3 regions of the Virgibacillus carmonensis genome follow, and region 1 is predicted to be linked to each of the others. Evidence: riboswitches for the same ligand, from Rfam matches in the RefSeq annotation. Region 1 holds a riboswitch; each other region holds the start of a gene.
What was found. A riboswitch is a leader RNA that binds a small molecule or an ion and turns the genes downstream of it on or off. The one in region 1 is predicted to bind S-adenosylmethionine.
Positions count from the first base shown of each region.

Region 2: another riboswitch for S-adenosylmethionine. It lies ahead of AC3G7N_RS15095 (homocysteine S-methyltransferase family protein); the one in region 1 lies ahead of metK (methionine adenosyltransferase).
Region 3: another riboswitch for S-adenosylmethionine. It lies ahead of AC3G7N_RS14750 (5-methyltetrahydropteroyltriglutamate--homocysteine S-methyltransferase); the one in region 1 lies ahead of metK (methionine adenosyltransferase).

Region 1 is NZ_JBYQFJ010000047.1:4,381-14,776, forward strand. It holds gene mnmM (tRNA 5-(aminomethyl)-2-thiouridylate-methyltransferase MnmM) at 1-565, shown strand, start outside; gene AC3G7N_RS19475 (transporter substrate-binding domain-containing protein) at 767-1,552, shown strand; gene AC3G7N_RS19480 (amino acid ABC transporter permease) at 1,611-2,255, shown strand; gene AC3G7N_RS19485 (amino acid ABC transporter ATP-binding protein) at 2,252-2,980, shown strand; gene AC3G7N_RS19490 (tetraprenyl-beta-curcumene synthase family protein) at 3,036-4,103, opposite strand; gene AC3G7N_RS19495 (gamma carbonic anhydrase) at 4,173-4,688, shown strand; gene AC3G7N_RS19500 (thiol-disulfide oxidoreductase DCC family protein) at 4,725-5,132, shown strand; gene metK (methionine adenosyltransferase) at 5,190-6,389, opposite strand; SAM riboswitch class I at 6,711-6,817, opposite strand; gene pckA (phosphoenolpyruvate carboxykinase (ATP)) at 7,033-8,622, shown strand; gene AC3G7N_RS19515 (ABC transporter substrate-binding protein) at 8,834-9,817, shown strand; gene AC3G7N_RS19520 (ABC transporter ATP-binding protein) at 9,830-10,396, shown strand, end outside.
Region 2 is NZ_JBYQFJ010000021.1:25,901-36,679, forward strand. It holds gene AC3G7N_RS15080 (ectoine synthase) at 36-422, shown strand; partial or broken gene AC3G7N_RS15085 (N-acetylmuramoyl-L-alanine amidase) at 697-1,485, shown strand; partial or broken gene AC3G7N_RS15090 (SPOR domain-containing protein) at 1,510-2,274, shown strand; SAM riboswitch class I at 2,424-2,524, shown strand; gene AC3G7N_RS15095 (homocysteine S-methyltransferase family protein) at 2,611-3,660, shown strand; gene cysK (cysteine synthase A) at 4,104-5,024, shown strand; gene AC3G7N_RS15105 (hypothetical protein) at 5,017-5,151, shown strand; gene AC3G7N_RS15110 (ABC transporter ATP-binding protein) at 5,457-6,254, shown strand; gene AC3G7N_RS15115 (ABC transporter permease) at 6,232-6,993, shown strand; gene AC3G7N_RS15120 (aliphatic sulfonate ABC transporter substrate-binding protein) at 7,015-8,013, shown strand; gene AC3G7N_RS15125 (LysR family transcriptional regulator) at 8,187-9,092, opposite strand; gene hutG (formimidoylglutamase) at 9,231-10,187, shown strand; gene gltS (sodium/glutamate symporter) at 10,206-10,779, shown strand, end outside.
Region 3 is NZ_JBYQFJ010000020.1:28,048-38,826, reverse strand. It holds gene AC3G7N_RS14780 (FAD-dependent oxidoreductase) at 1-1,018, opposite strand, end outside; gene AC3G7N_RS14775 (secondary thiamine-phosphate synthase enzyme YjbQ) at 1,340-1,747, shown strand; gene AC3G7N_RS14770 (alkaline phosphatase PhoX) at 2,355-3,824, opposite strand; gene tatC (twin-arginine translocase subunit TatC) at 3,895-4,620, opposite strand; gene tatA (twin-arginine translocase TatA/TatE family subunit) at 4,683-4,943, opposite strand; gene AC3G7N_RS14755 (serine/threonine protein kinase) at 6,197-6,982, opposite strand; gene AC3G7N_RS14750 (5-methyltetrahydropteroyltriglutamate--homocysteine S-methyltransferase) at 7,137-8,240, opposite strand; SAM riboswitch class I at 8,324-8,432, opposite strand; gene AC3G7N_RS14745 (fumarylacetoacetate hydrolase family protein) at 8,593-9,573, shown strand; T-box leader at 9,587-9,793, shown strand; partial or broken gene proB (glutamate 5-kinase) at 10,135-10,779, shown strand, end outside.

The sequences.
Region 1 (10,396 bases):
AGGAATCCTTCAATTTTCCCATCATTTAATAGAAGAAGCAGTAGAAAAAGGCGATACGGTTATTGATGCTACATGCGGGAATGGTCATGATACTGTTTTTTTGAGTAAAGCAGTTGGTGAGAGCGGTCATGTATACGGTTTTGATATACAAGAACAAGCAATTCTAAACACTAGGGAAATGCTTATCTCGCAAAAGATTAACAATGCAACCATTATTAAAGATAGTCACAGCAATGCAATCCATCATTTGTCCGTTGATCAATTGACATCACTTGGTGGGGCCATATTTAATCTTGGTTACCTTCCAGGAAGTGATAAAGGTATTGTTACCAAAAGTGAAACAACTATCCTTGCAATAGAAGGGATTTTAACTCACCTAAAAGAAAATGGAATAGTTGTTTTGGTCGTTTATCATGGGCATGAGGGCGGCAATGCAGAAAAGCGAAATATTATGGAATACGCGCATCAGTTAGACCAAAAGCTATATAGTGTTTTATATTATGGATTTATCAACCAAAAAAATACCCCACCATTTATTATTGCGATTGAAAAGAAAACCAGATAATAGTTAATCCGTCCTACTGCTTAAGAAGAGCAGTAGGACTTTTTGTTTATCGATTTTTGTCGTATTCCGTCGTAATACACGCATTAAGCTTGAATAGTCTGAAACTCGTTTTAATATTTTGATTTTTCTTGACATGTACGACACCCTTTTATAGAATACACATATGATAACGTTTTCTAAATCAAACAAGGGGGCAATTCAATGAAGAAGATTTGTTTATTTAGTCTTTTATTCGCTTTAATGGTTTTATTAGCAGCATGTGGGTCTAGTGACTCAGATGAAGGTAATGCATCCGGCGGTGATGAAGATGGAAAAATATATAAAGTAGGTATCGATACGACTTATCCACCATTTGAATTTCAAGAAGGTGACGAATACAAAGGAATTGACGTTGATTTGATAAGAGCAATTGCCGAAGATCAAGGCTTTGAAATAGAACTCACGCCAATGGATTTCAGTGGCATTATTCCAGCAATGCAGGCTGGGGAACTGGACATTGCAATTGCTGGCATGAGTATTACGGAAGACCGAAAGGAAATTGTTGATTTCTCTGAGCCATACTTTGAAGCAGGTTTGTCTTTAGTTGTTGCAGAGGGTAACACTGAGATTACTAGTTTAGAAGATTTAGAAGGAAAAACTGTAGCCGTTAAAAAAGGAACAACTGGAGCAAACTTTGCAGAAGAAAATAAAGATGAATATGGATATGAAATTGTTCAGGTAAACGATAGTACATCCATGTTCCAAGAGGTTGCAAATGGAACTGCTGATGCACTTATTGAAGATTATCCAGTAATCTCTTATGCGATCGCTCAAAGTGACCTTAAGTTGCAACTCGTTGGAGATCGCTTAAATGGTGACAATTATGGGATAGCTGTACTTAAAGGTGAAAATGATGAACTTCTCCAAAAGATAAATGATGGATTAGCAGCACTAAAAGAAAGTGGCAAGTATGATGAAATCTTAAATACGTATCTTGGAGAACAATAAAAATTTTATAAGGGCGCGCTTTTAAAGCGCGTCCATTTTAATGAAGGGGGATGGACAAATGGATATTATTATTGACTCTCTACCATATCTATGGGAAGGATTAAAAATAACTATCTACATATTTTTAGTAGCAATTATTATAGGTTTTATTATTGGTTTAATCATGGCACTAATGCGCTTGTCTCCTTGGAAAATTCTTAACTTTATTGCTAAAATATTTATCGATGCAATCCGTGGGACACCTATATTAGTACAATTATTCTTTTTCTATTATGGTCTTAACTCACTTGAATTCATTTCGATGGATCGTACAACTGCAGGTATTATTACCGTAGCAATAAATGCCGGTGCATATTTTGCAGAAATTATCCGTGCTGGTATTCAGTCAATGGACAAAGGGCAAACAGAAGCTGCCCGTTCACTAGGATTAACAAGTACACAGAACATGCGTCATATTATACTACCTCAAGCGTTCAGACGGATGCTTCCAACGTTCACAAACCAAGGAATAATCAGCTTAAAGGATACTTCCCTACTCTCAGTAATTGGAATTGCTGATTTAACACAAAAAGGGCAGGTGGTAATCGCTCGAACATTTGAAGCCTTCAATATATGGCTGGCAGTTGGGGTCATGTATTTCATCATTATTTATCTATTATCCTTACTCTCTAGCTTTCTTGAAAGGAGATTTGAACTACGATGACAATGATTGATGTAAAAAACCTAAAGAAATCCTTTGGAAAGCTTGAAGTGTTGAAAGATATTAGTGTTTCCATTGAAGAACAAGAAGTTGTTTGCGTTATCGGGGCGTCTGGATCTGGTAAAAGCACCTTTCTTCGTTGTTTAAATCGACTCGAGGATATTACTGGTGGGCATGTAATTGTTGATGGTCAAGATATTACAGACAAAAGTGTTAATATCAATACGGTTCGTCAAGAAGTTGGAATGGTGTTTCAACAGTTTAATCTATTCCCACATAAAACGGTGTTGGAAAATATTATTCTTGCGCCAATGAAAACACGCGGAACTTCAAAAGAAGAAGCGACTAAAAAAGCTGAAGAATTATTGACCAAAGTTGGTTTAAATGACAAGGCTGACAGCTACCCTGGTTCTTTATCAGGTGGACAAAAACAACGTGTCGCAATTGCACGTGCCCTAGCGATGGATCCTAAGATCATGTTGTTTGATGAACCAACATCAGCACTTGACCCTGAGATGGTTGGAGACGTACTAGAGGTTATGAAACAACTAGCCATTGAAGGGATGACAATGGTTGTCGTGACACATGAAATGGGATTCGCACGCGAAGTTGGAGATCGCGTTTTATATATTGATGAAGGATTCATTGTTGAACAAAATGTTCCAGAAGAGCTATTCAGTAACCCACAACATGAGCGTACACAAGCATTTTTGAGTAAGGTTTTATAGTTTAGTCTACAAAACAACCTGATTTGATCATCAATTGATCGGTTCAGGTTGTTTTTCACTTTCCGGTAAGTTTGTAATAAAGCCTTGTATTCCAGTGGAAAAACTTTGCTTGTCCTCCACTAGTATCAAGTAATACTTTCCTCATATTAGTTCCACCGTTCAAATCACTTACTTTTCTATCACCTAAATATAACCCTACTAAGCCGTGTTGAACCATTTCATGAAAACGTCGATCAGGCAAACGCTGCACATGACTATGTGTTTTTTCAATAAAAGCTTGCAATCGTTTTTCTAGCTCTAATTGACTTTCATAATACGCACAAAAGTTTAAATCTGCTTCCATTTTATCTTCTTTTTGATCAATATAATAATCTAACAAAATATGTAGACCTTGCATATATGGAAAATAGCCATGATAGATAGCTGACGCCATTTCAGGTGACATTTTTCCACCAAGTGCATACGAAACTAAACAAAAAATGCCCAATGTTGAGCCTGCTGCTGCTGAAAATTCATACCACCTTAATTGTGGTAAGTCTTCCTTGTTTTCGTCAAACCAGGAAGTCAGCCGCGGTATTCTTTCACCATGGTTCACATGTTTATGAACCTGTAAGTCTCCATACAGGCTGCAAAGTTTCACTAACAACTTCTTAATAGTTTCATACCCTTCCCTATTAGATAATGTCTCTTGACATGTCTGAACTAAATCGTTTAAATATCCACCATCATCCTGATCATCACGCAATTCATAATAATTCTTAACCGGAACTTGCGGTGATAACGCGTCGAGCATCGATTGATGTAACATTCGAAAATCAGATGGATCAAGAGATGTACTCCGATCACAAAGGTTATCTAAATAATCACTAATCGTTTGGTAAGCTACAATGAATTGTATAGCCTCTTTCCAATTCTCCTTTGCGAGAATAGCATATACTCCCCCGCCCTGACAATGAAAGCGTTTGGAAGAAATGCTTGCAAGTGCTTGATTACGTAATTCTTTGTTCGGAATTTTCTCCGCACGGCTTTTCCAATACCCCAATTCTGTACGAACCCGCGGGAAAATTTTCAAATATACCTTACTCATTAATGAAAGCGACGATTTCGGCACACGATACGACAAGTCACTTCCTCCTTTCACTTTTAATTTTTTGTTATACTACTTATACACCATACTTTTAGGAGGATACAAATGATACACCACTATAAAAATATAGCACCTACTATTCATGATTCTGCTTTTATCGCAAATGATGCAGTAATTACTGGGGATGTTACAATTGGCGAAGAATCAAGTATTTGGTTTAAAACGGTGATTCGGGGCGATGTAGCGCCAACTAGAATCGGAAAAAGAGTAAGTATACAGGATTTATCAATGGTTCACCAAAGCCCAGACAATCCTGTTATTGTAGAAGACGACGTGACAATCGGGCATCAGGTCACACTCCATTCGGGAATCATACGTAATAATGCACTAATCGGAATGGGGTCGCTTATTTTAGATGGGGCTGAAATTGGTGAACATGCATTCCTAGGGGCAGGTAGTCTTGTGCCACCAGGCAAAAAAATTCCGCCTCGCACACTAGCATTAGGTAGACCAGCAAAGGTAGTACGCACGCTTACAGATGAAGACTATCAAGAAATGGAACGCGTTAGAAAAACGTATGTGGAAAAAGGACAATATTATAAACATAATACATCTTTGTAAAATAAAAAGCGCTAGTAACTCAGAGGTGAGATTTGGATGAATAAAATTATATTATTTGATGGAGAGTGCAACTTATGTAACTGGAGCGTTCAATTTATTATCAAAAGAGATCCAAAAGGTCATTATAAATTTGCCTCGTTACAAAGTAAGGTTGGTAAAATGATTGTAGAGAAACAGCACATCCCAAATGATATTGATAGTTTCATACTAGTAGATAATCGTAAATGTTATTATAAGTCAACAGCTGCACTTCAAGTATGCAGGAAGTTAAAAGGAACTTGGAAAATGGCTTACTTCTTTATTATTATTCCAAAACCCATAAGAGACTTTTTTTATGGAGTGCTTGCTAAGAACAGATATAAATGGTTTGGAAAAAAGGATAGGTGTATGATCCCTTCTCCTGAAATGCGAAATAGATTTGTACAAGAGGAATCAGATTTGTAAAAGGTAAAAATAAAACGTCACGACACCAAAATTGGAAAGTCGTGACGTTTATGTTTACTATTTAGTTGTAAGAGCTTTTAATTCCTCTACTTTATCTGTCTTTTCCCAAGGGAATAAGATATCTGTTCGACCAAAATGTCCATACGCTGATGTACTTCGGAAGATAGGCTTTTGTAAATCAAGCATCCGTATTATGCCTGCTGGTCTTAGATCAAATAACTTCCTTACTGCTTGAACCAAGTCCTCTTCATTTACTTTTCCAGTTCCAAATGTATTGATAGCAATAGATACTGGTTCCGCTACCCCAATTGCATACGCTAATTGTACTTCACACGTTTTAGCTAGATCAGCAGCTACAATGTTTTTTGCTACATATCTCGCCGCATATGCCGCCGAGCGATCCACTTTCGTAGAATCTTTCCCACTAAATGCTCCTCCACCATGGCGAGCATATCCACCATACGTGTCAACGATAATTTTACGGCCAGTAAGTCCCGCATCACCTTGTGGTCCACCAATTACGAATCGACCTGTAGGATTAATAAAGTATTTTGTTGTTTCATCTAATAGTTGCTCTGGTACAACAGGACGAATTACATGTTCAATTAAATCTTTTTCAATTTGTTCGGTAGTGATATCTTGATGATGTTGGGTTGAAATAACAATAGTATCTACTTTTACAGGATTATCATTTTCATCATACTCCACAGTTACCTGTGTTTTACCATCTGGACGCAGATAATCCAGCGTCTTATCTTTCCGAACATCTGCTAGTCTTTTCGCTAGTTTGTGCGCTAACGAAATGGCAAGAGGCATCAATTCCTTCGTCTCATCACAAGCGTAGCCAAACATTAATCCTTGATCCCCAGCACCGATTGCAGCGATTTCATCATCAGTCATTTTACCTTGACGTGCTTCAAGTGCAGTGTTTACCCCTCCTGCAATATCAGCTGACTGCTCATCAATTGCAGTTAGAACAGCACAGGTATCAGCATCAAAACCATATTTTGCACGGGTGTAGCCAATATCCTTAATCGTTTGTCTCACGATTGCTGGAATATCTACATACGTATTGGTAGAAATTTCACCAGAAACTAATACTAACCCGGTTGTTACAGTTGTTTCACACGCAACACGTGCAAGTGGATCTTTTTTTAAAATTTCATCTAAAATGGAATCTGATATCTGGTCACATATTTTATCAGGATGCCCTTCAGTAACAGATTCAGATGTGAATAAACGACGATTTGCAGCCATATGGCTAAATCCTCCCCTTATAATGAGTTACGGATCTCTGTCTTTCCAGTATGAAAACAAAAGCGGAAGCGCTTGGTCAGTGGCGTATGGACTGATTGACCTGTGCAAGATTAGATGAACTTGACTTATCGCCCGTAATGGGGAAAGTCAAAAATGAATCTTTTGCTGTGATGAAGTGAAGATGAAGTCCACTAGCCGCTAAGCGCTGTAGCTGGATATGGCTACTATTATAATTACTGTAACCAAGGTTCAGTATATTTAAATTCCTAAAACAAAAAAAGCCCTTCCTGTATTCATGAGGAAAGGTGTTGTGGCCATTTCCTCTTATTGTTCAAGGAGTGATCCTTGCATCAGGTTAGCACCTTTTCACAAAAGTGATGGTTGCTGGGTTTCATAGGGTCTGTCCCTCCGCCAACTCTGAATAAGAGAGTATCCGTTCGAGATTAATCGTACCGAAATCAATTAATGATGTCAACTTTTTTTAACTTAATACGAAATTTTTCTTATGCGTTTGCATATAAAATAATAGATTAGTATGGATTAATTTTATAAATGTGTTATACTAATAAACAGATTTACAAACATATATAAATAAAACTTATTTTTTAAAAACAAAATCCATCCAAAAAGGTAGGTATCATACATGAAATCGGTGGAACAATCATCATTACTAGAAGAATTAATTTCCCATAAGAAGGTACAAAAAAACTTATCTGTGTCTCGTTTAGTTGAAAGAATACTGGATCGAAATGAAGGTACATTAATGTCATCCGGTGCCATTCAAGCAACTACCGGTAAGTATACCGGCCGTTCCCCTGATGATAAATTTATCGTTCGCGATGAAACGTGTGAAAACTTTATTGAATGGGGATCAGTGAACCAACCAATTGACGAAAAGTCATTTGAAAACCTATATACAAAAGTAATGAATTATTTAAAAGAAAAAAATGAATTATTCCAATTTAGAGGTTTTGCAGGTGCTGACAAAAAATACCGTTTACCAATTCAAGTCATCAATGAATATGCATGGCATAACCTATTCGCTAGACAATTGTTCATTACACCAGATGATGAAGAATTACAATCACATGACCCAGGATTTACTATTGTTTCTGCACCTACGTACAAGGCGGATCCCGCAGTTGACGGAACGAATTCAGAAACGTTTATTCTTGTTTCCTTTAAAAAACGCATTATTCTAATTGGTGGAACTGAGTACGCTGGAGAAATTAAGAAATCCATTTTCTCTGTTATGAATTACCTTTTACCACAACGTGAAGTGTTATCCATGCACTGCTCTGCAAATGTAGGGCAAGAAGGAGACGTTGCTTTATTCTTTGGCCTGTCTGGAACAGGTAAAACAACACTTTCAGCTGATCCATATCGTCGTTTGATTGGTGATGATGAGCATGGCTGGAGTCCAAACGGTGTATTCAATATTGAGGGTGGCTGTTATGCAAAGTGTATTAACCTGTCACAAGAAAAAGAACCACAGATCTTTGATGCTATCCGATTTGGTTCAGTGTTAGAAAATGTTAGATTTGATGAAAATACACGTATTCCAGATTATGATGATACATCGTTAACTGAAAATACCCGCGCAGCATATCCATTAGAAAATATTGATAATATTGTAACACCTAGCGTTGCTGGTCACCCAAATACCATCATCTTTTTAACAGCTGATGCATCTGGAACGTTACCACCGATCAGTAAATTAACAAAAGAGCAAGCAATGTATCACTTCTTAAGTGGATATACAAGCAAGTTAGCCGGAACAGAACGTGGAGTTACAGAACCACAAGCAACATTTTCTGCATGTTTTGGTTCACCATTCTTGCCACTTGCACCATCAACCTATGCAAAAATGTTAGGTGAGAAAATAGATCAATTTAACTCAAATGTTTTCTTAGTAAACACTGGTTGGACCGGTGGATCATACGGCGTCGGAAATCGCATGAAGCTTTCTTATACTCGCGCTATGATTCATGCAGCACTTGAAGGTGAACTAAACACGGTCGAAACAACAAAGAATGATATCTTTGGATTGGAAACCCCTATGCATGTCCCAGGAGTTCCTGATGAAGTTTTAGTTCCAAAGAAAACGTGGGAAGATAAAGAAGCTTACGATACAGAAGCGAAAAAGCTTGCAGTGAAGTTCCATGAAAACTTTAAGAAATTCACACAAGCCAGTGATGAAATTAGTAACGCTGGTCCATTATATAGAGGTTAATACTCACAAAAAAACCGGTCTTTACACAAAGGCCGGTTTTTTTGTGTTCTAAAACTGTCTAGCACTTGGACAGTAAAGAACTATAATCGCTAGTATTCTGTCTGTCCCATTCTACAAACCACACTTTTTCCTAGTATAGGCAATCACACATTTACATGGATTTCATAAACTATTTAGACACTATTCTATTCGAAAGAAAGGACCTGAGCTTATGAAAAAAATAACCTTTACATTGCTTATTGGGTTAACAATTGTTCTTCTGACAGCATGTAATTCAAATGAAAAGTCCTCTATTAAATTAGCTGAAGTAACACGCTCTCTTTTTTATGCTCCTCAATATGTTGCTCTTGAGAAAGGCTTTTTTGAGGAAGAAGGATTGGAAGTTGAACTCCAAACAACTTGGGGTGGTGACAAAACAATGACTGCACTTCTTTCTGATGGTGCAGATATTGCACTTGTCGGTTCTGAAACGTCCATTTACGTGTATGGACAGAATGCAAATGATTATGCCATAAACTTCGCACAATTAACGCAAACAGATGGAACTTTTTTAGTTGCAAAAGAACCCCATCCAGATTTTAAATGGGAAGATCTAAAAGATAGTACATTCCTAGGGCAACGTAAAGGTGGAATGCCTCAAATGGTTGGGGAATTTGTGCTTAAGCAAAACGATATTGATCCCCATCAAGATCTTAACTTGTTGCAAAACATCGATTTTGCAAATATACCTGGAGCATTTGTCTCTGGCGACGCTGAGTACGTTCAATTATTTGAGCCAACAGCAAGTATTTTTGAAAAAGAAGGAAAGGGACATATTGTCGCTTCTTTCGGTGAAGAGTCAGGGCACGTACCTTACACCGTTTTCATGGCGAAACAAAGCTACCTGAATGAAAACGATGAGGAGATTAAAAAATTCACTGAAGCTGTTTATAAAGCACAGACATGGGTAGCCGAAAACAGTGCTGAAGAAATAGCGAAAGTTATACAGCCATATTTTAAAGAAACAGAGTTAGATATTCTTGCGTCATCGATTGAACGATATAAACAGCAAGGATCATTTGCAACAGACCCTATTCTAGATAAAGAAGAATGGAACAACCTAAAAGACATTATGGAAGAAGCTGGAGAGTTACCTGCGGATGTACCATATGAGGAATTAGTAAATACGAAATACGCAGAGGAAGTTATAAACTAAGGAGGGAAATAAATGTCGTTTCTAACCTTAGATAAATTGTCACACCATTATTTTTCAGAAAAAAGCTATACACAGGCATTAGACAATATCTCATTCTCCATTAACGAAGGAGAATTCATTTCACTACTCGGTCCCAGTGGTTGCGGGAAATCAACTATTCTTTCTATCATCGCTGGAATTGTTCCTCAAACTTCCGGTGAAGTTATATTAGAGGAAAAGCCGCTAAAAGAGACAAACTTATCTATTGGATATATGCTTCAACAGGATTACCTGTTCCCTTGGAAATCCATCATGCAAAATATATTAATCGGACCTAAATTAGGTGGATTGATCACAAGTGAAACAAAAGCTAGAGCACAAAACTTATTAGAAGAAGTCGGTATACCAAATGTGGCTGATGCTTATCCGCGTTCATTGTCGGGTGGGATGCGACAGCGCGCTGCATTAGTAAGAACACTTATTACTGATCCAAAAATATTATTGCTAGATGAACCATTTTCAGCACTGGATTACCAAACAAAGCTAAAGCTAGAGGATCTTGTTTTTCAATTATTGCAGGCATACAATAAGACTTCGATA
Region 2 (10,779 bases), on a different contig from region 1:
TTGAACACGCACTTATAAAGAAATGGGGAATAGAAATGATCGTAAAATCACTTGAAGATATTATTGGAACAGAGGATGAAAAGTCTGGCGAAACATGGTCAAGTCGTCGGTTTATATTGAAACAGGACAATGTCGGTTTTAGTATGAATGATACAATTATCAAAGCAGGTACAGAAAGTTATTTCTGGTATAAAAATCATATCGAAGCAGTTTATTGTATTGAAGGTGAAGGGGAAATTGAAAAGGTTGAGACTGGAGATGTTTATCAGCTTAAAGCAGGAACAATGTATCTTTTAAATGATAACGATAAACATAAACTCAGGGCAAGAACGCAAATGCGCATGGTGTGTGTGTTTAACCCACCACTTGTAGGAAGAGAAACACATAATGAAGAAGGATATTATCCGTTGTTGACAGAATAGATATTTTTTCTACCATGCCTGCCACCTGAGTATATTCAGGTGGCAGGCATTAATAATTAATAGGTTTGATTGATTATTTTTCTACCTCTAAACTAAACTCTATGAATCTCCTGACTAGAACATAAACTTGGACAATCACCTGTTTTCAGGTTTTTAAGCACAGCTGCCCCAGCGGGTTTTCTCCTCGAATCATAGAATAAATAGAGTACTAATTTGCCAAGTACTCAGTAGTTTTTACAAATCCGTGGCAAATAATTAGAGAGAAGGGAATTTAATGGTTAAAATTTATTTAGATCCAGGTCATGGTGGTTCTGATCCAGGCGCTAGCGGACAAGGTTTAAAGGAAAAGAATATTGTACTAGATATTGCCTTACGTATCCGTGATCTGCTGAACAACGAATATAAAGATGTTGAGGTGAATATGAGCCGTACAACAGATACTTCCGTAAGTTTAGCAGAACGCACAAATGAAGCCAATGCATGGAATGCGGACTATTTTTTGTCGATTCATTGCAATGCCTTCAATGGTTCTGCGCAAGGATATGAGGATTATATTTATATTGGGTTATCTGATTCATCCCTGACAGCGCAGTATCAGGATATCTTGCACAGTGAAATTACTGCTGTTAATGAATTAACGGATAGGGGGCAAAAACAGGCTAACTTTCATGTATTGCGAGAATCGATAATGCCAGCCTTATTAACGGAAAATGGTTTTATTGATAATGCAGGCAATGCAACGAAATTGGCCGACCCCTCCTATCGACAAAAAGTAGCCCGGGGGCATGTAAATGGTCTGGAGCGTGCCTTTAATCTGGAAAAAGTATCATCGGATGTACTGTATAAATTGATTGCTGGATCCTTTCAAGAACAAGCGAACGCTGAAGAACGGGTGGCTTACCTTGATTCCAAGGGGATATCTGCTTTCTTTGGTGAAATCACTGTATCTGGTGATACTTGGTACCGTGTACAGGCTGGTGCTTTCGAAAATCGAGCTAATGCGGAACAGCGATTGACGGAGGTTAAGGAAGCGGGAATAGGCGACGCTTATATTCTTGAGGAAACTACTATGGTAACGACCTATCATGTCATTGCAGGATCTTTTAAGGAAAGGGAAAATGCAGACAATCGGGTTAATTATCTTGATACCAAGGGGATCCCTGCGTTTGTCGACCCAACCAATATAACTGGTGAAACTTGGTATCGTGTTCAAGCTGGAGCTTTTGAGAACAGGAAAAATGCAGAGGAACGTTTAGCAAGAGTTAAAGAAGCAGGGATTGAAAATGCTTTTATTGTTGAAGACCGGGATCAGGAAGAAACTATTATTTCAGGATATCCAATTTCAGGCCCAATTCTTTTATCTCCAGAACAGTTAAATCGTTATGTGCATGCTATTAATCCAAATGCGCCCGCATTAGGAAGATATTATTTAGAATTCGGGGAGTATTATGGTATTAAAGGAGATATTGCTTTCGCACAAGCCTTGCATGAAACCGACTACTTCCGTTTTACAGGTGTCGTTGAATCTGGGCAGAATAATTATGCTGGGATTGGTGCTACGGGACCTGATAATCAAGGTGCTAGTTTTGCCACCCCAAGAGATGGAGCTCTTGCACACATTCAACACCTGTTTGCCTATGCTTCTACGGAATCATTGCCTGATAAGTATCCATTGATTGATCCGCGTTTTGATCTAGTTCAACGGGGGAGCGCACCAACATGGCAGGCCCTAAATGGTAAATGGGCCGTCCCGGGAGACGACTATGGAGAGTCTATTTTGCGCCTGTATGAAAGAATAGTGGAAGCATCTATTAGTGAATTGGAATCGGTTATAGAGGAGATTCAAGTTTAGTTTTCTCACCGACAGGCAATGGAGTATAGCTGGCCTCTATAATTTCGTAGTCTAAAAGAATTTACTGAGTTATTTCGAAATATTATAAATCTATACTTGACATTCAATAGCAACACATGTAACCTAATTAATAATTAAATAATGTAATTTTCTTATCCAGAGAGGTGGAGGGACTGGCCCTTTGAAACCTCAGCAACAGGTTTTTTAAATACTGTGCTAATTCCAGAAGTGTAAAGCTTGGAGATAAGAAGAGTAACTAGCCACGTGCCTAAACCTCTTCTTATATAAGAAGGGGTTTTATTTTTGGCTAATGAAAGTATACGAGGAGGAAAAGAAATGAAGCGTAGTTTGGAAGAACGTTTAAGAGAAGGTACTGTTATTTGTGGGGAAGGGTATTTATTCGAATTGGAACGAAGGGGATATTTACAAGCTGGTTCCTTTGTTCCCGAGGTGGCGCTGGATAACCCTGAAGCGCTTAAACAAGCATACAGGGATTATATGAATGCTGGTTCTGATGTTGTATTAGCTTTTACATATAATGCCCACAGGGAAAAAATGCGTATCATTGGGAAAGAAGAGTTACTAGAGCCATTAAATAGAAATGCTATCCGTCTCGCAAAAGAGGTTGCCAAGGAAAATACAAAAGAAGAAGCGTTGGTGGCTGGAAATATATCAAATACGAATATTTTTGATCCAGAAGACTCTGAATCTAAGACCAAAGTAAGAAATATATTTGCCGAAATGGTGAAGTGGTGTAAGGAAGAAGGAGTTGATTTCATAAATGGTGAAACGTTTTATTACCATGAAGAAGCACTTATCGCTTTAGAGGAAATTCAAAAACAAGATTTACCAGCAGTCATTACATTTGGTTTAATGGGAGAAAATATTTTACGAGACGGCTACACTGTCGATGAATCTTGTAAAGTCCTATCTGAAAAAGGTGCGCTAGTTGTTGGCATGAATTGCTTCAGGGGTCCTCACACGATGCAACCATATCTCGCGGACATACGAAAAAATGTTGGTGGATATGTGGGTGGATTGCCTATTCCATACCGCACAAGTGAAGAAAACCCGACATTCTTTAATCTGCCTGATGGAGGATGCAGCTGTCATTTACCTTTAGAAACAACCTTCCCGACAGCACTGGACCCTCTTTACCATAATCGCTATGAATTAGCAGAGTGGGCAAAAGAGGCAAAGGATATCGGCATTAATTATATTGGCTTGTGTTGTGGGGCATCACCAGCAATGCTTCGTGCAGTGGCAGAAGCGGTAGGCGTTGAGACAATTAATTCAAAATACTCCCCTGATATGGAGAAGCATTTCTTATTTGGAAAAGACGAAACACTAAAAGAACATAATTTGAGCTATCGGTCGAAAGCATAATTGGGCATTGAAAAAAAGCTTGTAGAAAAAAGGTTTTTCTACAAGCTTTTTTCAAGTATCAAAGAAAATATAAAAATTTGGCGATTGTCTGTCTAGCTCCAGCGCCTAGACACTCGAGACATAAGCAGTTCGCTTCCGCGCGAGCAAGGCACTCACACTGCACCCCTCTGCTTATGCTTGTCGTGTCTTACAAGGCGCTTACGCTTTTCGTGTCTGTCTAGCTCCAGCGCCTAGACACTCGAGACATAAGCAGTTCGCTTCCGGGCGAGCAAAGCACTCACACTGCACCGCTCTGCTTATGCTTGTCGTGTCTTACAAGGCGCTTGCGCTTTTCTTAATATCACTCATAATAAAGTAGCAAGACAAATAGTTTGTAAAGACCAGAAGTTAATTAGTAACATATAGAGAGGAATACTCGGAATTAAGTTGGGAAGGTGTCTTGAATGAAAGTTGTAAATAATGTAACAGAGTTGATGGGAGATACACCAATCGTAAAGTTGAACAAGCTTGTCCCGGATGATGCCGCAGAAGTTTTTGTTAAACTTGAGATGTTTAACCCAAGCAGAAGTGTCAAGGACCGCGCAGCGATAAATATGATCAGGGTTGCAGAAGAAACGGGATTATTGAAACCAGGTGGCCTGATTATTGAACCGACTAGTGGGAATACGGGGATTGGACTCGCCATGGCCGCAGCTGCGAAAGGATACCAGGCAATTATGATCATGCCTGATAACAGCACAATGGAAAGAAGAAATATTTTAAAAGCTTATGGTGCGGAAGTTGTATTAGTTCCAAGCGAAGAAAAAATGCCTGGAGCTATTAAAAAGGCATTGGAATTACGAACAGAAAATCCTGGCAGTTTCATTCCACAGCAATTTGAGAATCAAGCAAATGCGGACGTACATAGAATAACAACAGCTCTTGAAATATATGAACAAATGGACGGGAAATTAGATGCATTTGTATGCACGGCAGGAACAGGTGGAACCGTGACGGGAACAGGCGAAGTGTTAAAGGAAAAACTTCCGGAACTTGTGATTACAATTGCGGAGCCAAAAGGATCGCCAGTTTTATCAGGTGGCCAACCTGGTAGCCATAAGCTAGTGGGGACTAGTCCAGGTTTCGTGCCGAGCATATTAAATACGACCATTTATGATGAAATTATGCAAATAGAAGACGCGATTGCGATTGATATGTTTAAAAAGTTGCCGAAACAAGAAGGCCTATTTGTGGGGTTGTCTGGAGCAGCATCCATTTATACCGCAATTGAAGTTGCAAAACGATTGGGAAAAGGGAAACGCGTGCTATGTGTTGCACCTGACAGTGGCGAACGGTATCTTAGTATGGACTTGATTGATGAATAATCGAACGGGTGTGTACATTTTAGGTAGTTTGGCAAGTTCGGCTGGAAATCGCGCAATCGAAGGTGCTAATCGCGCGGTAACACGACCGAATCGCGCAACATATCAGCCAAAAAGCGCACTGAAGTGATTATGAACCTTTATTGCGCGAATTTGAGTGGATAGTGCGCGATAATTCAGTTTTATGCGTGATATAGAGTTGGTCTAGCTCGACTTTCCTATATTACTCTTTAAAAAGGCGTCTGTTTTATAAAATAGGCCCTTTTCGAATGGAAATAATTTATTATGCGCTATACCCTTTCATCTCCATAGTAGTAGGGCATAATTTGGTAATGGTTGGGACTGAAAGACAATTGACACAAATAACAATGGGTGAGTATACTATCATATAACCAAGTTTGTTTATAGGAATTGTCATGATAAGGAGGTAGTGCATTGTTTCTTGAAATAAATCATGTTGGAAAAACCTTTACCAATCAGGAGAAGCAATCATCTTTTGACGTTTTTTCTGGTATTGACTTAGAGGTCTCTGAAAACCAATTTGTATCTATCCTAGGACCATCTGGGTGTGGGAAATCAACTTTACTATCAATGGTGGCTGGGCTTGAAAGCGCCACAGAAGGATCCATTTTGCTTCAGGAAAAGGAAATTAAGCAGGCTGGGCCTGATCGTGGCATGGTTTTCCAGCAGCCTTCCTTATTCCCCTGGCTCAATGTTCGCGACAACGTTATTTTTCCGTTGAAAGGGATTATGAGTAAAAAAGAAGCGAGCAAAAGGGCAGATCACTTTTTAAAAATGGTCCACTTAAGCAGATTTAAAAACAGTTTCACATATGAACTATCAGGTGGAATGCAACAACGTGTAGCCATCGCTAGGGCCCTTGCGATGGACCCAAAAGTCTTGTTAATGGATGAACCATTCGGGGCACTCGATGAACAAACACGTCATATTTTGCAAGATGAGTTGATTAAGATTTGGCAAGAAACGCAAAAGACCATTCTTTTTGTTACACACAGCATACAAGAAGCTATTAAACTATCGGATCGCGTCGTTGTGATGGGGACGCGACCTGGCCGTGTCATATCTGACTTTGAAGTTGATATACCTAGACCTAGAAAACGAGAGGAACAAGCGGTTATTGAACTTGAAAAGAAAGTGATGAATTTGCTTGAAGGTGAAATTAAAAAAGTCTTAGAGGAAGAGCTATCAAATGAAATTCAATATAGTCGTTAAACGTGTATTATTTCTAGTTGCAATCATTGGATTATGGCAGTTTATTTATACAATAAACGTGTTTCCAGTTATTATTTTTCCATCGCCGATTCAAGTGTTTACAGCTTTATATGAAGGATTTGCAAGTGGCGATTTCGTCAAGGCATTAGGGGCGAGCTTTAAACATCTGTTTAGTGGATTGTCGATGGCGATCTTGTTTGGAACGATTTTAGGCGTGATTCTTGGTAAATCTAAGCAAGCAGATGAAACAGCGGGTATGTATTTAATTGCCCTGCAAAGTATTCCAAGCATTGTCTGGGTTCCGTTAGCGATTATGCTTTTTGGATTCACGGAATTTGCAGTTGTTTTCGTTGTCGTTTTAGGTGGAACATTCGTCATGGCTTTAAATGTTCGATCGGCTATTCACAATGTCCCACCTCAACTCGTACGTGCAGCAAGAACGATGGGAACGAAAGGAGTCGGGTTATTTTACCGAGTTGAAGTCCCAGCGAGTATTCCGTATTTCATGTCAGGTGTCAGGCTTGCCTGGGCATTCAGCTGGCGCGCATTAATGGCTGGTGAATTACTCAGTAACGGACCTGGGCTTGGGTACTCATTAAGATACGCCCAAGATTACGCCCGTATGGATCAAGTCGTCGGCATTATCATCATTATCGGATTGATTGGTGCAATCGTTGATCAGCTTGTATTTTCAAAATTAGAGAAAAACGTTATGAAACGCTGGGGTTTGGTCAAATAAAAGGGAGGATGAAAAACGTATATGAAGAAACTTTTATTAATGATGGTATTCGTTACACTTAGCATAGTATTAGCTGCATGTGGAAGTAGCGAGGAAGCTGCTGGTAGTGATGGGGCAAAAGAAATTACAATTGGATACTTTCCGAACATTAATCACGTTGCGGGGATGGTAGCCGAAGAGAAAAAACTGTATGCAGAAACATTACCAGACGGAACAAAGGTGAATTATCAATATTTTCCTGATGGATCAGCCTTTATGACAGCAATTGAAACAGGCGAAATTGAAGGCGGACTCGTCGGACCAGGTCCAGCTATGAACCACTTTACAAGCGGAGCAAAAATTAATATCGTAGCTGCAGGGTCAACAGGCGGTACTGTTATTATGGCTAGAAAAGGTGCTAATATCGAAACGGCAGAAGACTTAAAAGGCAAGACTTTTATCTCTCCGCGTGTTGGGTGCACCCACGACGTTCAGTTCGAAACGATGATGAAAGAAAAATTCGGCATCACATCTAAGCGTATTGACGGATCCATGAAACATGTCACAGGAAAACCAGCTACCTATCAAAGCATGTTTGTCACAGGAAACGTTGACGCGGCAACAGTCCCAGAACCATGGGCTTCCGTTATCGAAGCAGAAGGTAGTGGTGAAGTACTCGTAGATACACCTGACGTTGCCTATGGTGAAACTTTACCAGCGGCTGTATTTGTAACATCACAAGACTTAGTCAAAAACAATCCTGACACGGTTCAAAGTATTGTAGACGCACATAAAAAGGCAACAGAATTTATTCAGGATAACCCAGAAGAAGCAAAAAAAATTGCCATTGATAAAATCAAAGACATTACGGATCAGAAGCTTTCTAAAACAGTCATTGATAACGCATGGGAACGTATAGATTTCACGTATGAAGTGAACGGAGATGTCCTGCAAGATTTTGCTGATTCTTCTTATGACCTTGAGTTTTTGAAAGAGAAGCCGGATTTAGAGGGGTTAGTTGATACTAGTTTTGTTCAATAAACGTGAAAGGCAGTCGGTTTGGCTGGCTTTTCTTGTTGGAAGTAAAGGCTTGTAGAACACTCATGTGAGTGTTCTACAAGCTTTTTGTCTTATGTTATTCCTAGCTATTTAAAACAGCATTAAGCAAAAATAAGGAACTAAGTATTTGTAGTGTCGATGTATTATAATATTAATTAAGTGTTATTGTTTTTGCTATCATTCTCATCAAAGAAATTCTTTATTAACTCTATAAACCGATTAACTAAGGGTGGTAAATATCTGTTTTTATCTATAGCTAGATATACAGTTCTTGATATATTTGAATCCTGAATTTTTTTAACATGAAACGGAAATTTCTTTGAATACTTAACATAGTTTTCAGGCACCACAGTAATACCTAAACCTTCTTCCACCATACTGCAGGCGGTTTCGAATCTCTCAATTTCAAACTGAATGTTTGGTTTTACACCTGACTTACGAAATGCATTTAAAATATCTTCACGAGTTTGGAACCCTTCTTTACATACTATAAAATCCTCATTCTCTAAGTCGCTTATCTTAAAGCTTTTTGTAACTAAAGGATGCAAAGGCGGTAGTATAGCAACTAAATTCTCCTCATAAATCGGTATAGTTTCTATTTCTTCATTGTTAATATATTGATTTGTAATGGCTAGATGTACATCAAAATTACTTAAGGATTTTACTACCTCGTCTAAGCTTAAAATATCAAATATTTTTATGTGGACATCATTATATTCCTTTTTAAACTCTTTTATTATCTTTGGAACCCAAGATTTAGAGGATTCTATTAAACCGAAGGATAATTCTAACGGTCCCTGTTGTTTTAGTCGTGTCATTTCTTCGGACACATGATCGAAATGGTTTACCAATTTTTTAGCTTCTTGATATAGTATTTTCCCTTCTTTAGTTAAACTTGAATCGCGGGTACTCCTATCCATTAGGGTTAGACCTAATTCAATTTCTAGTTTTTTAATGGTTGTACTTAGTGAGGGTTGGGATATGTGTAACATTGAAGCGGCGTTAGTATATGTCTCCTGTTCTACAACGGTTATAAAGTAACGTAAATGACGTATTTCCATTAGAATCACACCTTATTTATAGTTAAAAACTATAGAAATATAAAAAATATGTATTAGTAATTATATATTATCTTAATTATAATGAAATGGAAAGCTATTATTTTCTGAATTTATAAACTATAAAAGTGAGGTGTTACTATCTATAACTTCCCCGATAAACAATTATGGACTGGAAGAGTTGATTATGAAGATGACTTAAACAGTTTTCGTTTTCATCAAGTTGTTAAGTTTAAAGGTATAGATGAATTAACAAAAAATGAAAGCGCTTTTGGTGTTATTGGTTTTGAATGTGATGAGGGTGTTAGACGAAACAAAGGAAGAGTTGGTGCTTCTTCGGCTCCAAGTGAAATCAGAAAGTTATTATCAAACTTACCCTATAATATAGGCGATAATGCTAACATAATAGACGTTGGAAATGTTGTATGTGAAAATGGCAAGATGGAAGATGCCCAGGAGGAATTAGGGGTCCATATTACAAAAATACTTAACCATTCCAATATACCAATTATTATTGGTGGAGGTCATGAAACATTATATGGTCATTATTTAGGGGTAAGGGAGTATATTGGGCATGAGCAATCATTAGGTATTATAAATATTGATGCACATTTTGATATGAGAGACGATTGTGTCCCTTCTTCTGGAACAATGTTTAGACAAATACTTGAGCAGGATACTGATGCTGGATATTTATGTCTAGGAATACAAGAGTTTGGGAATACAAAGGCTTTGTTTGAAAAGGCAAGCAAACTTAATTGCACCTATATACTTGAAGAAGATATTACCTCTGACAATTATCAACATACATTCCAAACTATAGATGAATTTTCCGATAAGCATGATTATATTATGTTGACATTATGTACAGATTCTATTATTGCATCTGAAGCGCCAGGGGTTAGTGCAACATCTGTCTTTGGATTGGAATCAAAAGTGGTTAGAAATTTATTACGCTACATTGTTTCAAGGTCAAACATTGTAAGTTTTGATGTATCTGAAGTTAATCCATTATTGGATGAAGGTAATAAGACAACAAAATTAGCTGCACACTTAATTGCAGTGGTTATGAAATATTTTAGGGGATCTAATGTTTAACAACGGGGAGGAAATAATATGAGTTTGGAAATAAATCAATTAACCACCATATTTATTGCAGTAGCAGTTTTTATGATTGGTAGTTACTTAAATAAAAGGATCCATTTTCTAGATAGATTTTGTATACCAGCACCAGTTGTTGGAGGGCTTTTATTTGCAATTATTGCTACTATATTAAAAGGGTTCCAACTACTAGAAATAAGTTTAGATACCTCTTTACAAGGACTATTTATGTTGACATTCTTTACAACTGTTGGACTTGGGGCTAGCTTTGGATTAATTAAGTTAGGTGGAAAGCTACTAGTTATATACTGGCTTTCTTGCGGTTTTTTAGCATTAGTACAGAGTGTAATTGGAATTTCTTTTGCAAAGATATTAAATCTTGATCCGTTAATCGGTGTAATGGTTGGGGCAACATCAATGGAAGGCGGCCATGGGGCAGCTACGGCATTCGGAACCACTATTGAAGGACTTGGAGTTGAATCAGCATTATCAATAGGATTAGCTGCAGCCACAGTTGGACTTGTAGCTGGTGGATTAATCGGTGGTCCGATTGTAAAGCATTTGATTACTAAATATAATTTAAAACCGA
Region 3 (10,779 bases), on a different contig from region 1:
TTTTCCCGTGAAACGTGTATTCCCCATATGTCATAAGGCCTTGTTTATCACCAAGAGATAATATTGAAAGAAACCTTTTTTGCGGATTGAAGGATAGTAGATTTTGCTGATTAATATGCCTTTTTATGTTTTCCCATAAGACAGTACCCTGTTTTACTGCGAATACACCATTCTTTGGTAAATCCAGATGGGATGATAATGTAACACAGTCACCAGCTCCAAAGATAAACGGATATTGCCTGTTTTGCAAGGTATCTTCAACCAGAAGGAAGCCTTTAGAATCTATTGTTAATGCACTATTATTAAACAGACTTGTAGCATTTGGTCCAATTAAGGGAAGCACTTTGGAAAACTCGACAGTCCTGCCCTTATCAGTAGTAATGACGTTATCTTGAATATGATTAACAGACTCATTTTCATAGAAAATTAATCCTTTATTCAAGGCTATCCTTCTAATTTTCTTCATCGAAGCATGTCCATTTGAATGAAGAAGTGGGGATGAACTTATTAAGGTAACATTCTGCTCTCTATTATTTCCTTTTCTCCATGCCAATGTTGATAGTGCCAATTCAACTCCAGCAGACCCACCCCCAACTACTACAGGTTTTTCGTGGGAACGGAAAGCTTTGATTTCATTTGGAAATAAATAGTTCGGTTTAATCTTAGTTAAGCTGGGTTGCCCTTTTGTTGAAATGGTATCCGATCCAACATTAAATGAAATAACGTCAAATGAAAAGTCTCTCCCTGATTGACCATGTACGACTTTTTTAAGTGGATCTAACGAGATAATTGTGTCCTCAATAAAATGCACAGAACCTTTCTGGCATAAAGAATTCAAATCGATACGTGTTTCTTCTTCGTTATAAATCCCCTCAGTAAAACCTGAGAACATTCCAGAATAATATTGATAGTTACTGGAGGAAATAACTGTTACTTTATGTGCGATGGTTTCTTTGAATAATGCACGAATGATAGATAAATGCGCATGACCCCCTCCAACAAGCAACACCTGAGCCATATCAACCCCTCCAAACTAATTTATTTAATTGTACAAGATTAAGGTTTAATATCCAAATAGTAATGTAGTTACTGATCCCAGTACATTAATAAAGATTAGTTAAGAGAAACTATCTATTGAACATCAGCTCTATATATGACAGGAGGTTTTTAAGTGGAATGATCTATGTGTTTTCAATATTTCCTGTATTATAGTAGAATGACTTTTGAGCTGCTAGATATTCTGGTAGTAGATATAACAGGTAATGTAATGAAGACTCAAAAAAATCTATAAAATAGTATAGTGTTATCAAATTAACATAAGGGAAGGTAGTGACTAACGTTGAGCAAAACCCTATTCACTTTCACTATTACGACCAATGAAAAACAATCTTTCACCAATTTAGATGACTATTTAAACGAAGCAAGAACTAAAAGTGGTGTGCGGAATGGGATAATGGTCGTTTATTGTCCGCATACAACTGCAGCCATCACAATAAATGAAAATGCTGATCCTGATGTGAAAACGGACCTGAAACTCGGATTAAATGAAACATTTCCAAATAAGGGCGCTTATGTTCATACGGAGGGGAACTCGAATGGTCATATGAAGTCATCTGTTGTTGGTGCTAGTGAGACACTAATCATCTCTGAAGAATTGTTGATTCTTGGGACATGGCAAAGTGTTTATTTTTGTGAGTTTGATGGGCCGAGAAAAAGAACGGTTCATGTCAAGATAATGAAGGGATAAATGGTTAAAAAAATAATTCAAATAGTTGGGTTTTTCAATAATAAAAACGTGCAGAGGACGATATACTCCTCAACACGTTTCTCTTAAGAGCAAAGAAAGTATAAAATTTTGGCGATTATCTGTCTAGCTCCAGCGCCTAGACACTCGAGACATAAGCAGTTCGCTTCCGTGCGAGCAATGCACTCACACTGCACCGCTCTGCTTATGCTTGTCGTGTCTTTCAAGGCCCTTGCGCTTTTCTAATCTGTCTAGCTCCAGCGCCTAGACACTCGAGACATAAGCAGTTCGCTTCCGTGCGAGCAATGCACTCACACTGCACCGCTCTGCTTATGCTTGTCGTGTCTTTCAAGGCCCTTGCGCTTTTCTTAACTGTCTACCTCCGGCACCTAGACACTCAAGGTTTTAGATATATCGAATGAGTAGTGATATTCCAATCGAACGTTAAGACGAACCTCTTTGTGATAAATACCATCACAAAGAGATTCGTCTTAAACTTGCCGAGGCTGACCACTAAGGAAAGCTCCTGCGAGTAATCGCCGCAGGTAAGTATAATCTGTACTGTGATTGTTTCGATGGTGCTTACGCTTATAGTCTTATTTAATTGAAATTAAAATAATGGAATGCCATGACGTTGAAATGCTGCCGCTTCTAGATGGGTCATGCCCTGAGCTTGTGCAGCTTCGATCACTTTATCCGACAGATTTGGCGCAAAATGTTTAGGCGGTGCAGCATGTCCCATCTTATGCTTTCGTCCATGATTTCCACGTGCAAACGGACCCCAAATCGCAAAGGTAAGACCTGGGTTTTGAATGTTTACAAAAAATGTTTTCCCGTCAGTGGAGAAAGTAGGACCGGCTAATTCGGAATCGTTCAGTCGGTTTTCGCCAAATTGATAAACTTCGCCTTCCGGTGTGATACCCATGATCCGGTCGCCTCCTGGTCCATCTTCTACAAACCAAAGGTCTCCCCAAGGTGCAACAATGATATTGTCGGGCATTTCCATCTTGTTAGCACTCGATGCTTCGTAGAACAATTCTAATTTATTGGTCGATGGTGTATAGCGGTAGATTCGGCCTTTTTGTCCCTTGCTGTATCCGGCAGAGGTGTCGCTAAACCACAAAACACCCGCTACAAAATGTGTGCCTTCTAAACGGTCAAACTGAATACATCCTTTTGTGATTGCATCATCTGTGGGTTTTTCAGGATCTACTTCTTTCCAGACAATTCCGTATTTTCTTCCGGTATTAAAAGACTCCGCCATTGCAGCAGGCATCTCTTCCATCGCTGCAGCCTGAAGTTTGCCTCCTTTTTGCAGAGCGCCCGGCCTTGGAGTCCTGTCATTCGGGATGTAACGGTAAAGAAAGCTTGGACCTCCATCCTCTGTCAGGTAAACAATGCCTGTTGCCGGATCGACATCCACAGCCTCATGAGAAAATGCACCCATTTCTCTAATAGGTGTTTTGGACAAGTTATTTTCAGGGTCATTCGGATCTACCTCAAATGCGTAACCATGGCCTTTCTCAAGGGTTTCTTCACAGGTGATCCACGTTCCCCATGGTGTTGCCCCTCCTGCACAATTGCGTATCGTCCCTGCAGAGGCCACATATTCTTTGATAACTTTATTATTGGGTCCAACTAGCAGAGCTGTCGTTCCACCAGTGTTGTCTTTATCGTATGGATTTTTTCCTATTACTGGATTTTCAGTATCGCCTGTCAATTCATGATTACGAACTAGGATAGTTGAATTATGGCGTCCCCGGAATGCAGCCATCCCATCAAAATTCCCTGGTATCGGCCGACTGTCTGAAAGACTGTTGCCTTCTTCGGAAATGATTCGGTATTGGAAGCCTTTTGGTAAATCAAGTATTCCACCCGGGTCCTTTACCATTGGTCCATAACCAGCCGTACCTGGTTGTCCCATTTTTGGGGGATTCGGCCCTCCATGCTTAGCCAATGCTTCTCCGGAAAATGGCAGGGACAAAGCGGAACCTACTGTAAGTGCCACAGCACCCGTTCCGCCCATTTTTAATAGATCTCTTCTGCTGACATCTTTGTTCCACTTTTGTTCATTATTCAAAATACATACCTCCCAAGTTTGTTGTAAGGCTTCGGTTGAAAATCCAGTTATGTGTAGTTTTCTGCCTTATTTATGCAGCGGTTGCCACAGAGTGTTGTTTTTTTCGATAGACCACTTTTGATAAACTGATACTGCACTCATAGAGAAGCAATAAAGGTAAAATCACCAAAACATCTGAGACAAGATCAGGCGGTGTAATCAAAACCGAAATCACAATCAAAGTAAAGTAAGCTTGTTTGCGTATTTTTTTCAATTGAAACGGGTTAATAATTCCAAGACTTGTTAAAAACATTACAATTGCTGGCAATTCGAATAAAATTCCAAAGGGCAGCGTCATCCTTAGCATAAATCGAAAGTATTTCTCCGTTGTAAAGAATGTCATAAAATGGTCGCCAGCCAGCGCCAACAAAAATTCTAGCACAATCGGAAAAATCAAATAGTAACCAAAGCAAATTCCTGAAACAAATAAGATGAACAAGGCTGGGATATAGGCGAGCGTAGTTTTTTGCTCTCTTTTCGTCAGTGCCGGACGGATGAAAAGCCAGGCCTGTCCCGCCGCGATAGGAATCGTCACAGCCAGCGAAATGATACTGGCTACCATCAAGTACACCCATAAAATCTCCGTTGGCCCGAGAATTGCTAACTGTATCTCCAAATCTTTTACTAACCATCCATAAATATCGCCAGCATAAATCATCGCTGCGATAAAGAAAAGCAAGAAAGCAGAAACGGTAATAATAATACGCTTCCTTAATTCTTCTAAATGCTCCAGGACTGCCATTTTACTGTTTATCATAAGCAACCTCCATTAGACGTAAAGAAGATCAAGCACCATTACTTTACATCTTCTGTTCAGTGCTATTTTTTTCCCATCTTCACTACTGTTTTCTGCTTTTTCATTTCTGCATCACTTTCTGATTCACTGGTACCGGAATACTCATTTGACTTTTTTTCAGCCGCTTCATCATCACCGGAAACGAGATCCCTCGTTGATTTTTTAAACTCTTTCAATGTTGTACCGAAGGCCCGGCCAATTTCCGGTAGCTTTGATGGTCCGAAAATAATTAACGCAATCACAAGTAGAAGAATTATTCCGGGTACGCCAATGTTTTGAATCATAGTTTATCCTCTCCTTAAATGGTAATTTCTTTAAAAGTTCATAAAAAGACCCAGGGGCAGGCACCTTCCTTCTCTTTTAGTTCACTTTCTACATTACACAATCTTCTTTAAGTCAATATGAATTAAATGTTGAGATTTATTAAAATAGTGTAAAAATAATAATGACAAATATCCTATAAAACTTTACTTTCAAAATGTATGCTTTCTGAAGGCTGTTTTCGTAAAGAATGTTGCTTTTGAGAGCTATAAAATGCGACATAACTAAAAATCATGTTTCGTGCCCTACGACCTCTGCGGAAAAAACACTACGCTTTCCGCGGGCTCGCGATAAGCCTCCTCGATTGCAAAGACCGCTCACTGCGGGGTCTCATCGTCTTCGCTGTTCCCGCAGGAGTCTCCGTGTTTTTCCTCCGCTACAGTGGTGTCCAATAACGGAACGATTGTAACCAATTTATTGATTAGAGCATGATTTCCATTATTATGGCAGTTGTTTGGAGCGGAGGACCGTTGACTCCTGCTTAGAACAGCACGTGTCTGAAGACCCTGCAGGAAGTGGTTAATGATGAGGGCCGACTAAAACCGTCCTTTGCGGACAACGTCGGCATACCCCTTGCCGGGGCAAGGAGGCTGAAGCCGTGTCCGCGGAAAGCAACTGTCCGCAGCGGAAAACAACCCAGCCTATACGTCGCAGTTTTTATCAATACAACAGAATTTTGCTAAAACAGCCTTTCTGAAAAATAAAAAAACCAGTGTTACGTACTTGGCACCGCATTCAACCAAAGGTCACAACTATAAAAAGAAGTAGTTTTAGCAGAAGGTATAGTGGAGAATCTACATAATTACAGGTTTTCATATTCGGAGATAGCTTTGTAATCAATTGTTGAAAAATTGTTAATTTATAATGAACCTACTTCGGTTATACTTAAACTGTAAGCAAAAATAGACCACATAGAAATGGAGGTTTACTAATGTTTAAAAAGTTCATGAAAAAAGTAAAGCATAATGTAGCTAAATATACCGAAAGCGGAAGCGACAGAAGACATCGCAAGCATTATAGTGGAAGTGGTTCCAGTGGAAGAAACAGACATCGTTATAGCGGAAGCAGTAGCCGTGGCTCTAGACACTCTCCGTATCAAGGAAGCGGAAGATATAAACGAAAAAGTTCTAGGAGTAGCAGCTAAAAAAGCCAGTTTCTCTTTTAAAGAGAGGAACTGGCCTTTTTCTGGAAGAGTGGAAAGAAAAGCGTTGCCACTCTATACTGTAGACAATGCCTGGTTTAGATCTATTCTTATTTCAGAAGCGTTTTCGTAAGGATCTTTAATAGCCAATAACCGTTCCAGCATATGCTTAGTTGGTGTTTGCAACCTTAATTCCTCTGTCCATGGACGGGGCCTTTTATTAATGGGCACATAAAAAGAATACAATAAATAAAGCAGGATATCTCCTAGGTCATAGAAATCGTCTTGAATTTGCTTTACCCTTTCTTTCGTACCCTCTGCACTATCCAGCTTGCTTGCTAATCCAAAGTCGATTAGATACAATTTTTCATCCCTAAGCATCATGTTTGGAATACGAATATCGTTATGGACGATGTCTTCGATATGGAGATATTCAATGATATTAAGCACCTGTTTTAAAAGCAGGAGAGCGTCTTTTTCTTTAAACTTACTGTGTTCCACAAATAATACATCCTCTAAATTACTTCCATCAATAAATTCCATTGAATAAAATAGGTGATTTTTATAAGGGAAATGATGATACAGCTTTGGAATGCAAGGGTGATGAAGTGAATCAAGAATCGAGATTTCATTATGGTACAGTTGGTGGCCAGACTTACTATTATGTTTGCTTGGCCTCATTTGCTTTAATACGCAATTAGTTCCAGACGTTAGGTCTTCACAGAGGTAGGTGATGCCAAAGCTTCCCATCCCCAGTATTTTTATAATTTTATATCTTTCAGCCACAGTAGCCCGAGTGGGGTATGGACGATCAACTAAAAGGTGGTAAATTTTCTTTAACTGATGCAGGATAGCTATCATAGGCACCTCTTTACATTTCGTTAGTGGGCAATTCTACAAGATATCTTTTCAATATCAAGTATAAAACAAAAAGGAATATAAAACCAACAAGGCTTAACGTAAGAAAAGGATTCAATTCATTTATGAATTGAATCCTTTTCTTTGGAAGGCTGTACTATCCCCAAATTTCTTTTGCCACATCAACGACAAATTTCAATTTGGCCCATTGCTGTTCCTCAGTTAATTTATTACCGTGGTGGGTTGAAGCAAATCCACATTGTGGGCTTAGACATAATTGTTCAAGCGGCACGTATTGTGAAGCTTCTTTAATGCGTGCTTTAATTGTTTCTTTGTCTTCCAGTTCGCCATTTTTAGATGTAACGACACCTAGAACTACTTGTGCCCCGCCATTTGGAATATAGTCTAATGGTTTAAAATCTCCTGAACGTTCATCGTCATACTCCAAAAAGAAGCCATTTACTTTTTCTTTTGCTAACAATGTTGGTGCGATAAGTGCATAGCTTCCTTCAAACGCCCAAGTAGATTGATAGTTGCCACGACATAGATGCGTTGTCACGATTAAATCTTCAGGCTTGTTTTCCAAAGAACCATTGATCACACGTAATGCTAAATCGATTAATTGTTCCCTTGTGTACTTACCATCATTGAATGGAATATCGGGTGCGGAAAGCCCTGCAATGTAAACATCGTCTAATTGTAAATAACGTACACCAGCTTCGTAAAATGCCTCAATAGCATCTTGATATGCTTTTATAATATCATTCGCGTATTCTTCAATGTTTGGGTATATAAATTCGTCATGAATACCAACGTTAAATAATTGATTTGGACTTGGGATTGTTTGTTTCACAACCGCCCGACCGTTAACAATTTCATTTAATTCAACAAAGTCTTTTAAGTGAGGATGGTCTGGATTAAAGGAAATCTTTCCTGTGTTTCGTACGTTATATTTCTCTGTTTCCACCCCTTCAAATAAGTACCCCTGTTCAGGCACATATCCTTCAAATCCGTTTAAGTGCTCTAAGAAGTCTAAGTGGAACCACGTGCGCCTGAATTCACCGTCTGTTACAAGCTCTAAACCAATCTCTATTTGTTTATCAACGATCCGTTTAATTTCCTTCGTTTCAACCTCGTGTAATTGATTCGCGGTAATAGTACCTTCTTTAAATTCTGTTCTCGCTTTGTGTAGGTTGTCAGGCCGTAATAAACTCCCGACGTGATCTGCTCTGAATGGTGCTTTCGTTAGTGTGATTGACATAGTACATTCCTTCTTTCTTTTTATTTAAAATAAAAAACCTCTTCTTTTAATAAGAAGAGGTTTAGGCAACGTGATTATTACTCTTCTTATCTTCAAGCTTTACGCTTCTGGAATTGGCACAGTACTAAAAATAAAAATAAGTCTGCTGCCGAGGTATCTAAGGGCCAGTCCCTCCACCTCTCTGGATAAGAAAATTACATATTCAATTTAGATGTTAATAAACACAATACCTATATAACTATTAAATGTCAAGAGGGAATTTTCAATATTTTCAGATTGGACATTGGGAATAGATTGATAATATATGGTACTATAAACAAAATTAGAGTCAAGAAAACGAGGGGTGTTAATTATGAAATTAATTAACTATAAATTTAAAGGAAAACCAGGTGATTTTAGAATAGGTTGTTTAGTAGATAATAAGGTGGTTGATTTGCAGGAAAGTTATCGTGAATTGCTGATTTCTAAACAGGAAAAGGATGTTATCCATTCAATCGATAACCTTCTTCCAGCAGATCCTTCTTCATTTTTTTCAATGGGAATAAGTGCAATAGAGCGGGCAAAGGAGGCCTGCGAGTACAGTGTAATTCATGCCAGTAACGGTTTAATGTTTGATCGGGATGAAGTGAATTTGAGCACACCAATTCCGGTTCCTTCAAAAATCATTTGCGTTGGAAAGAATTATGCTGAACATGCGGCTGAGATGGAGAGTGATGTACCTGAGTTTCCTGTTCTTTTTGCGAAATTCAGCAATGCATTAATTGGCCCCGAAGATGACATTGAAAAGTCTACTTTTACAGAAAAGCTAGATTATGAAGTGGAGTTAGCAGTAGTAATTGGGAAAGAAGCGTCGCATGTCAGTAAAGGAGAAGCCTTTAACTATATTGCTGGGTATACAATTGCCAACGACATATCTGCTCGTGACTTACAAAAACGTACACCTCAATGGTTACAGGGTAAAACGCTTGATCGCAGTACACCGGTTGGACCAAGTGTGGTTACCACAGATGAAATTCCGGACCCGTCCAATTTATCTATTCGCTCATTTGTGAATGGGGAGGAACGTCAGAACTCAAATACAAGTCGGTTAATTTTTGATGTCCCATTCCTCATTCAATTTATTTCCGGTTTAATCACGCTAAAACCAGGAGATATTATTTTGACAGGTACGCCAAATGGGGTAGGTTTTGCAATGAATCCACCACAATTTTTACAAGATAGTGATGTCTTAACATTAGAAATAGAAAAGTTAGGAAAGCTTGAAAACAAAGTAATCAAAACGAAAATAAATACTGAAAATTCTCTATTGACTTGTTCCGATGATTCTGTATAATAAGGAGAAATTAATAAAATCGATGAAGAAAAGAGTAATTACAAAGGTCAGCAGAAGCGAGCCGGGGTGGTGAAAGCCGGTGCAGGACGTGTAATGAACCGCATTTTTGAGATGTTAGTTAAAACTGATCGGATCGCATCCGTTAAAAGCCCAAGCCGATTCTGCAAGACGCGGAATAATTAGAGTGGTACCGCGGATGTTCTAAACGTTCGTCTCTGTTAGATAGAGATGAGGGTTTTTTTATTTTAGGTTCTTTTAAAAAGGCAACGCCCGATTCCGCTTCGGGCCGTCGCTTTCCGCGGGCAACGCTTCAGCTGCTGTTTTTCTAAACAGGAGTCGACTGCCTGAAGCGAAAGTCAAACACCATGCTAGCGAAGGAAATACACGACGACCCCAGCGCAAGCCCGCGGATATGGAGCGGGATGTTAGGAACAATTTTTCACAAGGATTAAATAACAACAAAGCTTACGAAAAAAGCCTTATTTTATTAGAAAGTTATACTAATGACCTGCGCTCAGGCCATATTTAATTTAACGGGCTGCATGAGAGGAACGTGTCTAGATGGGGAAAAAACGTGTCGTCGTTAAAATTGGCAGTAGTTCTTTAACGAATATAAAAGGCGAAATTGATCACGAAAGACTAGTAGATCATATCGATGCTCTTGCTGCACTCAGGAAGGCAAATCATGAAGTAATACTAGTTTCTTCGGGTGCAGTTGCTGCTGGATTTACAAGGCTGGGCTACACTTCTATACCAAGTACCATCAAAAGAAAACAAGCAGCGGCAGCAGTCGGTCAAAGTCTATTAATCCAATCCTATATTGAAAAATTTAGAGATTTGGATATTGTTCCAGCACAGCTATTGTTAACACGAGATGACTTTTCCAACCCGGAACGATTCAGAAATGCCTTCTCCACCATCACCGAACTGTTAGACCGAGGAATTTTACCCATCATAAATGAAAATGACACAGTTGCCATTAATGAGTTAACTTTTGGTGATAATGATATGTTATCTGCCCTTGTAAGTGGTTATGTTCATGCTGATCAATTAATTATCTTAACGGATATAAATGGACTATTCGATGAGAATCCGCGGTTAAATCCGTTAGCAAAAAAAATTGATTACCTAGAGGATATTACGGAAGATATGATGGATGCAGCAGATGGTTCGGGTTCAACGTTTGGTACGGGTGGAATGAAATCA